DNA from 3 places in the Bradyrhizobium sp. AZCC 1719 genome. Region 3 is predicted to be linked to each of the others. Evidence: predicted binding sites of a transcription regulator. Region 3 holds the regulator's gene; each other region holds the start of a gene.
What was found. The regulator LexA, encoded in region 3, represses DNA repair genes until DNA is damaged. The targets are predictions, from matches to a motif close to TGTTCNNNNTGTGTTCNG.

Region 1 (3,276 bases), 3.9 Mb from region 3:
CGTTGTCGGCTTGGGCGCCGCCGCGTGGGCAGCGCTCGCGCCGCAGGCCGCGAGCGCGCAGGGGCGGCTGGATGCGCATTATGAGGCGACGCTGGCGGGCATCCCCGTCGGCAAGGGAAGCTGGACCATCGAAATCGGCGACGATGTGTTTTCGGCCTCGGCGCAAGGCGGCACGGCCGGGCTGTTGAAGGCGTTTTCCGGCGGCACCGGTTCCGGCGCCAGCCAGGGCCGCATCGTGAACGGCGCGCTGGTGGCGAACGCCTATACCGCGACCACCACCACGCAGAAGAAATCCGAGACCATCCGGATTTCGCTGGCCAATGGCGGCGTGAAGGAATTTTCGATCGACCCGGCGCCGCCGGTCGATCCCGGCCGCATTCCCGTCACCGACGCGCACCGCAAAAGCGTGCTCGATCCCATGACAGGCTCACTGCTGCGCGTGCCCGGCAATGGCGAAGTGCTGGCGCCGGATTCCTGCCGCACCGGAGCCGGGATTTTCGACGGACGCATGCGCTACGATCTCAAGCTCGATTACAAGCGCATGGAAACGGTCAAAGCCGAAAAGGGCTATCACGGGCCGGCGCTGGTCTGCGCGATCTATTTCAACCCCGTCGCGGGCTACATCCCCGATCGCCCCGTGATCAAATATCTCGCGAACGAACGGCGGATCGAGATCACGTTCGTGCCGATTGCGGGGACGCGCGTCCTGGTTCCCTTCCGCATGACGATCCCGACGCCGTTTGGCCTGGCGATGCTGGAAGCGACGTCGTTCGTGACATCGGCGATGCCGCCACGGGTGGCGAAGACGAACTAAAGTTCTTCCCTTCTCCCCTTGTGGGAGAAGGTGGCGCGAAGCGCCGGACGAGGGGTTCTCTCCGCGCGCACGACTCGTGGAGAGAACCCCTCACCCGTCGCCGAACTTCGTTCGGCGCCACCCTCTCCCACAAGGGGAGAGGGGAAGAGAGATCGCGCTAGGGGCGAGCGCAGCCCGCTCGCGACGAAATCGATGCAATCGCCATGAATCATGTTGACTCTTGACCACTTCTGATTCGACTCCGGTCTTTAAGAAATTAGTCCCGAAACCGTCGCTTGTGGAGCCGCCGTAAACTTGATCTAGTGCCGCCCCGAGCGCTTCAGCGCGAGATGTTGCGGTGAACGTATCGGGTCTCGGGAGGAGTCAGCGATTCGGACGCGATTCGTTCCAGACTCGTTCCAAAGCTTAAGCCGCGACCGCATCACCGTCGCAAAGTGAAACAGAATCGGCCGAATTGACGCCGAGGGAAGAGGGTTCTCAGTTTTCCGTCATGCGAAGCGACTTGTCCGCCGTAGCTTTAGCGAAGGCGGAAGCAATCCATCTCACCGCAAGCTGAGGAATGGATTGCTTCGTCGCTTGCGCTCCTCGCAATGACGGCCTGAGCGCCAGCACCAAAAAGAAACACCTGTACAGAATGGCTTTCTCTCCTTCCACGTTCGCGACTGATCGCGCGCCCGGCGCAGGCGTTACCGCTGTCCTCGGGCCGACCAATACCGGCAAGACGCATCTGGCCATCGAGCGGATGCTGGGGCATTCGTCGGGCGTGATCGGGCTGCCGCTGCGGCTGCTGGCGCGCGAGGTCTACAACAAGATCGCCGATCGCGCCGGGACGGAAGCGGTTGCGCTCGTGACCGGTGAAGAGAAGATCAAGCCGAAGAATCCGCGCTACTGGGTCTCCACTGTCGAAGCGATGCCGCGCGATCTCGACGTGTCGTTTCTTGCCGTCGACGAAATCCAGATCGCGGCCGATCTCGAGCGCGGGCACGTCTTCACTGACCGCATCCTGCATCGGCGCGGCCGCGACGAGACGCTGCTGTTAGGGGCCGCCACCATGCGCCCGATCATCGAGCGGCTGCTGCCGGGCGCTTCCATCGTCACGCGTCCGAGGCTCTCGCAGCTCGAATTCGCCGGCGACCGCAAGATCACGCGCCAGCCGCGGCGCACTGCGATCGTCGCGTTCTCGGCCGATGAAGTCTACGCGATCGCCGAATTGATCCGCCGCCAGCATGGCGGCGCGGCCGTCGTGCTTGGCTCGCTCTCGCCGCGTACGCGAAACGCGCAAGTCGCGATGTTCCAGAACGGCGACGTCGACTATCTCGTCGCCACCGACGCGGTCGGCATGGGCCTGAATCTCGACGTCGACCACGTCGCGTTTGCCTCCGACCGCAAGTATGACGGCTATCAGTTCCGCCGGCTCAATCCGGCCGAGTTCGCGCAGATCGCGGGTCGCGCCGGGCGCGCCACCCGCAACGGCACCTTCGGCACCACCGGCCGCTGTGCACCGTTCGAGCCGGAACTGGTGAACGCGCTGCAGAACCACACGTTCGACAGCGTCAAAATGCTGCAATGGCGGAATTCGAAGCTGGATTTTTCTTCGCTCGGCGCGCTGCAGGTCTCGCTGGCCCTGCCGCCGGGGCACGAGGCCTTGACCCGCGCGCCGATTGCCGAAGATCTGCGCGTTCTCGATCATGCGGCGCGCGACGGCGAGGTGAGGGAAATGGCCCACGGCGCACCAGCCGTGGAACGGCTGTGGGACGCCTGCCAGATCCCGGATTACCGCAAGATCGCGCCGGCTGCCCATGCCGAGCTCGTGACCACGCTTTATGCTTTCCTGATGAAGAAAGGTCGGATACCCGACGCATGGTTCGCCGCCCAGGTCGACCAGGCCGACCGCGTTACCGGCGATATCGACACGCTGTCGGGCCGGATCGCGCAAATCCGCACCTGGACCTTCGTCGCCAACCGGCCGGACTGGCTGTCCGACCCCGACCACTGGCAGGGGATCACCCGTGAGGTGGAAAATAAATTATCCGATGCGCTGCATGAACGGCTTACGGAGCGTTTCGTTGACCGGCGGACCAGTGTATTGATGCGCCGCCTGCGGGAGAACTCAGTTTTGAATACGGAAATTGGCAAGACCGGCGAAGTGATTGTGGAAGGCCACGCGATCGGCCGGCTCGATGGATTTACCTTTGCACCCGATGCGGCGGAAGCCGGCTCGGACGCCAAGGCGCTGCAGGCCGCCGCCCAGCAGGTGCTGGCGAGCGAGATCAACGCGCGCGCGGAAAAGCTCTCAGCCGCGCCGGACGATCAGTTCGTGCTGACCTCCGACGGCACCATCCGCTGGACCGGCGATGCGGTCGCAAAACTCGTCGCGGCCGACGATGCGCTGCATCCGCGTATCCGCATCATTTCCGATGAGCGCCTCTCCGGTGCGCCGCGCGAGGCCGTGCAAACGCGGC
Region 2 (3,276 bases), 2.6 Mb from region 3:
TGCGATAACGCGGCCTGATCGCGTCAATCGCGGCGGCAATTAGTTCCTGGTCTTTCTCGCTCAACATGGCAGCAACGCATTCCTTCGATAGTCAGTGGCGAACATAATCTATTTCGCCAGTTCCTTCAGCCCCAGCCTGGTATCGCCGACATCGCCGGATCGGCGCTCGGGTGCGACGATGCGTGGGTGGTCATGCCAGCCTCGCAAATCGGCGCGTCAGGCGCCAGCAGATCAGCGACGCTATCAGTGAGGCAACAATAAAAATGACATAGCCTTCGAGCGGCACATCGATCAGGCTGTGCGTTGGTCCGGGCCCTATCGCAGAGATCGAGACCATGATCAGGATTGTTGCACATACAGCCGTCAGCAAAGGTACCCATACCGAATTGTAGTGAAAACTGATGGCAGCAACAGCATGAATGATGCCTGCGAATAGTGCAGCGGGCGCGAAGAAATAAGACCACGTCGCTATGACTGTCACGCCAACAAGGAGCGATGGGCCAAAGTCAAACTTCATCCACCAACCGACGTTGCCGAAAATGGGCGGCCAGATCAGTAGAAAAATCGCAACAATTAGCACGAACCGCCAGAACGGCGACAGCGTCCCGGCTTCATCACGGAAGAATGTGGCTCCGCTCACTTCGCCAGTTCCTTCAGGCCCAGCCGGATAAGCTGAGCCGTCTCGGCATTCTCGCCCGCGCTGCGCGAGGCGGTGGCGATGGCGGCGGCGGCCTGTGGCTGGCCGTAGCCGAGATTGACCAGCGCCGAGATCGCGTCGGTCACCGGGCGCGGTGCGCGGTCGCTGTCGATGGCGCCGGCCAGATGCACCACGGCGGGATCGACATTGGCGAACGCCGGCGCCTTGTCCTTCAATTCAGACACGATGCGCTCGGCGACTTTCGGTCCGACGCCAGGCGTGCGCGACACCGCGGCCTTGTCGCGCAGCGCAATCGCATTGGCGAGTTCGGCCGGCGGGAGCGTGGAGAGCACGGCGAGCGCGACCTTGGCGCCGACGCCCTGCACGGTCTGCAGCAGGCGAAACCATTCGCGCTCCGTGTCTGTGCGGAAGCCGAACAGTTTTATCTGATCCTCGCGGACATAGGTTTCGATCGACAGCACCGCGGCCTCACCGGGCGACGGCAGCGCCTGCAGCGTGCGCGACGAGCAATGCACCTGATAACCGACGCCGCCGACATCGAGGATCACGTAATCCTCGCCGTAGGAATCGATCAGGCCTTTGAGTTTGCCGATCATTGGGGCGTCCCGGATTCGAAGGCGATGGCGGTACCGACAATAGTTGGGGACGCACCGGAGAATGGGTTCCCTCCCCCCTTGCGGGGGAGGGTTAGGGAGAGGGGTGCCGCTTGCTCAGTTGTCTGAGGCGAAGCACTCGTATCCTCACGCATCATCTTGCGGCGTTCGTTGATAGATTGTCGCTGCGCGACTTTGATCGGAGCCCGCGGCTTACCCCTCTCCCCAACCCTCCCCCGCAAGGGGGGAGGGAGCCTGACGAGTGTGCTTCCCTCACTTGGCCTGACGCGGCGGGAGCTCATCATGCGCTCGCCACTTTCAGCCGCAGCGCCGCGCTCTGGCGGTGGTGGGCGTGGGTGATGGCGATCGCCAGCGCGTCGGCGGCGTCGGCGGATCTGGGCTCGGCCTTCGGCAGCAATATCTTCAGCATCACGGCGATCTGGTTCTTGTCGGCGTGGCCCGCTCCGACCACGGTCTTCTTCACTTGATTGGGCGCGTATTCCGCAACCGATATGCCGAACATCGCGGGCGCCAACATGGCGACGCCGCGGGCCTGGCCTAGCTTCAGGGTGGCGACGCCGTCCTTGTTGACAAAAGTCTGCTCCACCGCAGCTTCCGCCGGCCTGAAATCGCCGAGCACGGCGGCGAGCCCTTCATGGATCGCGAGCAGGCGGCTCGCTATGGGCAGATTGTCCGGCGGCTCCACCGAGCCGCAGCCGACGAAGACGAGGCGGTTACCCTCGGTCTCGATCACGCCCCAGCCGGTGCGGCGCAGGCCTGGGTCGATGCCGATAATCCGGACGGGATGGCGAATCGGTGGGGATGTCATGGCGTAGTGATAACGCCAGAGCTGGATGAACGAAACATAAAGAGAACGGAAATCCCCTACCCCGGTCGTCGCCCCTTGCTCCTCTTGTCATCCCCGCGAAGGCGGGGATCCAGTACGCCGCGGCTTATCGGCGCAATCACCACGGCCTCTGGATACTGGATCGCCCGGTCAAGCCGGGCGACGACAGCGGAATATGGAGCGCTCGGCGACGCGGCGCCCTACCCGCCCATCTTGGCGACCAGCGCGTCGGAAACCTCGAAATTGGCGTAGACGTTCTGCACGTCGTCGTGCTCGTTCAACAGGTCCATCAGCTTCAACAACTTCTCGCCGGTCTCGTCATCCACCGCGACCGTGTTCTGCGGCTTCCAGGTCAGCGCTGCCTTGCGGGCTTCGCCGAACTTGGCTTCCAGCGCTTTCGCAACCTCGCGAAAGGTTTCCTGCGAGGCGTAGATCTCGTGACCGCTTTCGCTGGATACGACGTCGTCGGCGCCGGCCTCGATGGCGGCTTCCAGCATCGCGTCGTCGGAGGCCTTGCTGGCGTCGTACTCGATGATGCCAGTGCGGTCGAACATGAAGGCGACTGAGCCGGTTTCGCCGAGATTGCCGCCGGACTTGGTGAAATAGGAGCGGATATCGGAGGCGGCGCGGTTGCGGTTGTCCGTCAGCGCCTCGACGATGATGGCGACGCCGCCAGGGCCGTAGCCCTCGTAGCGGATCTCGTCATAGCTCTCGCTCTCGCCGCCGATCGCCTTCTTGATGGCGCGCTCGATATTGTCCTTCGGCATGTTCTCCTGGCGGGCCGCGATCACGGCCGCGCGCAGCCGGGGGTTCATCGCCGGGTCCGGCGTTCCCAGCTTGGCGGCGACCGTGATCTCGCGCGCCAGCTTGCTGAACAGCTTGGACTTCTGGGCATCCTGCCGGCCCTTGCGGTGCATGATGTTCTTGAATTGGGAATGGCCGGCCATGCGGAGTCTCTTGGATTCATCCGGGGGTGTAGGGGGTGAAGCGCGGCCTTATAGGCCGGCAACCGGCTGAAATCAAAGATTTACGTCCCATCCGGGTATGCCGCTACTGCCGCGCGCCGAAATATCAGGCAGTTGTTAACCATGATTTCATGCTCGGATGAGAGGATTTCGCACGCGCCCTCAACTTTTAAGGGACCCCATGGCCTTCGGTTTGTTCAAAAAGCAGGTGGC
Region 3 (3,276 bases):
GTTACCCGGCGCGGTCGGCCGGGTGCCGGCCTTCGGCATCGGCCCGCTGATTGCGGCGAGCCTCGGCATCATCCTGCTCGGCCTGTTGCGCACGCCGCTGCGCTGGTCGGGTGCGGCGCTGGTACTATCAGCGGCGCTGTGGGCGGCGAGGGTGCCGCAGCCGGATATCCTGATTTCCGCCGACGGGCGCAATGTCGGGGTGCGCGGCCAGGATGGCCGGCTACATTTGATGCACGCGGGCAAGGGGTCTCGGGACGTCTTTCTTTTGAAGGAGTGGCTGGCGGCGGATGCGGACGCGCGAACCGCGGCTGACGCCTCGCTCACGTCAGGTGTCTCATGCGACGATCTTGGCTGCGTGGTGCAATCCGCCGGCGGTGCCCTGATCGCGCAGGCGCTCAGACCCGAGGCGTTTTCGGACGATTGCGAGCGCGCAGCAATCATTGTGACGCTGCGGCAGGCCCCGCCGGCATGCGGTGCTTCCGTCATCGGCGCCGAACGACTGCGGCGGCAGGGCGCGATGGCGTTGCGGCGCAGCCGGGAGGGATTTGTCGTCGAGGCGGTCAAGCCGAGAGGCATCGACCGCCCGTGGTCGCCGGCCATAGCCGGCGAGCGCGAGGCCGACACCACCGTGCTTGCGCCGCGCGTCGTGCCACCGCGCAGCGTCGATGCCACGCCGGCCGAGGCAGACCTGCAGGCGGAGGAGTAGATGATCTTCAGTGCTCGTCGACCGTGGGCTTGGCTGGTATTTCGAACGCGCCGAGATGGAATTCCTCGGGCGCGTCGGGCGCCGACGGCAGAGCGACCAGCGTGAACGATGCGTCAGGGAATTGCCGCCAGATTGCGAGATCTTCGGCCGTGATGGTGAGCCAGCCGTACCTGAACATGTACCGCCCGGGCTCAGTGACGCGCCCGGCTTTTTGCCACGTAACCTTGTTGACCACCGACTGCCCCCCTGCGGTGCCGAGTTCTGAAAAATGAACCACCACGATCCGCCGGCCTGGACCGGCGGATCGTATTCGCGTGGGCGTTTATCCGGTCACGATCGATTCGGCCGGAGGCGCTTCCGTCACCTTCGGCGCGCGTTCGCCACCGGTCTGGACCACCGGCAATTGCAGCACGGTCGCGCGCTGGCCTTCGCAAAGCTGCGTCACCAGCACATGGCTTCCGTCGGGAAATTCGATCGCGTCATGGTGACGGTCGGATATATGGGGGTCGATTTGATTGAACTTGCCGACCCGCCAGTCGGTGGTTCGAGTCCAGATCCACCGGTTGTCGTATTTGACGTCCTCAGCGAACGCCAGTTCGGTGCCGGGAAGCATGCAGACCGCCACTGCAGGCTCGCGTTCCGACGCAAAGCCGCGGGTCGATGTACCGCGGAATGTCGTCGTGATCAGCGTCTCGCCGACCTCGGCAGGCCGCGTAGCCACAGCATGCAGGCTATAGTCACACATCGGATGGCTCCCTCGTTTGAGATAGCTGACCCGTGTCTAGAAGGAGGCACAGGCCTCTATCAGAGTGGACATGGCGCAGAGCCTTTTCTCTGTTCTGGGCAATTCTGCGACTGGCGCACTGCGCCACATTCACAAACGCGCTAACGTGCCTTAGTTCCACACGTGCAACAAAAAACCCCGGCCACGGGCCGGGGCTCTTTTCCGTCACGGCCCGGACGGCATAATGGGTCAGTATTTGCGGTACAGCCCGATCAGCTTGCCCTGAATCCGGACCCGGTTCGGCGGCAGGATGCGGACTTCATAAGCGGTGTTGGCGGGCTCGAGCGCAATCGAGGCGCCGCGGCGGCGGAAGCGCTTCAGCGTCGCTTCCTCCTCGTCGATCAGCGCCACGACGATGTCGCCGGTGTCGGCGGTTTCGTTGCGTTGGATCAGCGCCATGTCGCCGTCGAGAATGCCGGCGTCCACCATGGAATCGCCGCGCACTTCGAGCGCGTAATGTTCGCCGGAGCCGAGCATGTCAGGCGGTACGCTGATGGTGTGGCTGCGGGTCTGCAGCGCCTCGATCGGCGTACCGGCGGCAATCCGGCCCATGACAGGCACGGCGACCGGGCGATTGCCGTCGTCCTCGGCGGCCGGCGCGCTCACCGTGCGCTTGCCGAGCGTGCCCTCGATGACGCTCGGCGTGAAGCCGCGGCGGCTGTTGGCGGCGGCTGCGAGCTCAGGCAGCTTGATGACTTCGATGGCGCGGGCGCGGTTGGGCAGGCGACGGATGAAGCCGCGCTCCTCCAGTGCCGTGATGAGGCGGTGGATTCCGGATTTCGAGCGCAGATCGAGCGCGTCCTTCATCTCGTCGAAGGAGGGCGGCACGCCGGCCTCTTTCAGCCGTTCATTGATGAAACGCAGAAGTTCGTACTGTTTGCGCGTAAGCATCGCGAGCAATCCCCCGGTTGGCGTCGTCTCGTTCCGAATCTTCAGAGCCCAAGATCGCGGAGTCCCCCAACTCCCAATCAAAGACACTAGCAGTCGAAACAAATCATGAACGGACACTATATGTTCGATATGTGTTCCGCAACCACTTAATTTCAGGTGAACGCATTGCGGTTCCGGCCCAAAGTGCTGTCGGAGCGCGGTTCAGGCGTCATTCCGGCAGCCGGAGCAGCTCGCAAGGCGAGCCCTTTGCGGCAGCCGGCGCGAACGGCGGACGTATCACAAGTGCCCGTGCCGCAGCGAGATTCCCTGATAGCGACGAGTCCTGATGGTTCACCGGCACGGCGACCAGCGTGCCGTCGTCGCGCGTTTCGAGGTAGGCGCGAAGATAGTCTTCGCGCTGGTCGTTGGCGGCGAGATCGCGGCCGAGCAGGGCGCTTTCGCGCGGGTGATGGATGGTATCGCGGCCCGATAGAGCGCGAATCAGCGGCACCAGGAACAGGAAGCCGCAGACATAGGAGGAAACGGGATTGCCGGGCAGGCCGATCACCCGCATCGCCTCCAGCCTGCCATGCATCATCGGCTTGCCCGGCCGCATCGCGATCCGCCAGAACGCCATGGCGATGCCCTCGGCCTCCAGCGACCGCTTGACGAGGTCGTGGTCGCCGACCGAAGCGCCGCCAATGGTGATCAGGATGTCGGCGTCGGCCTTGCGAGCACGGCTGATGCCTTCCGCGGTCGCGGCGACGGTGTCGGCGGCGATTCCGAGGTCAATGATTTCTGCTCCCTCGGCCCGCGCCAGCGCCCGCAAGCTGTAGCCGTTGGAATAGACGATCTGGCCGGGGCTGGGGCTTGCGCCCGGCATCACCAGTTCGTCGCCAGTCGCCAGCATCGCAAC

Region 1: a site for LexA is predicted at 1,198-1,215, ahead of V1292_RS06345 (helicase-related protein). Genes of this name have one in related genera too.
Region 2: a site for LexA is predicted at 2,111-2,128, ahead of ruvC (crossover junction endodeoxyribonuclease RuvC). Genes of this name have one in related genera too.

The regions. Positions count from the first base shown of each region.
Region 1 is NZ_JAZHRU010000001.1:1,310,010-1,313,285, reverse strand. It holds gene V1292_RS06350 (DUF3108 domain-containing protein) at 1-814, shown strand, start outside; gene V1292_RS06345 (helicase-related protein) at 1,449-3,276, shown strand, end outside.
Region 2 is NZ_JAZHRU010000001.1:2,564,288-2,567,563, reverse strand. It holds gene V1292_RS12120 (cytidine deaminase) at 1-67, opposite strand, end outside; gene V1292_RS12115 (hypothetical protein) at 191-640, opposite strand; gene ruvA (Holliday junction branch migration protein RuvA) at 637-1,254, opposite strand; gene ruvC (crossover junction endodeoxyribonuclease RuvC) at 1,553-2,080, opposite strand; gene V1292_RS12100 (YebC/PmpR family DNA-binding transcriptional regulator) at 2,299-3,045, opposite strand; gene V1292_RS12095 (methyl-accepting chemotaxis protein) at 3,245-3,276, shown strand, end outside.
Region 3 is NZ_JAZHRU010000001.1:5,162,977-5,166,252, forward strand. It holds partial or broken gene V1292_RS24240 (ComEC/Rec2 family competence protein) at 1-706, shown strand, start outside; gene V1292_RS24245 (hypothetical protein) at 714-983, opposite strand; gene V1292_RS24250 (hypothetical protein) at 1,029-1,451, opposite strand; gene lexA (transcriptional repressor LexA) at 1,680-2,381, opposite strand; gene V1292_RS24260 (molybdopterin molybdotransferase MoeA) at 2,590-3,276, opposite strand, start outside.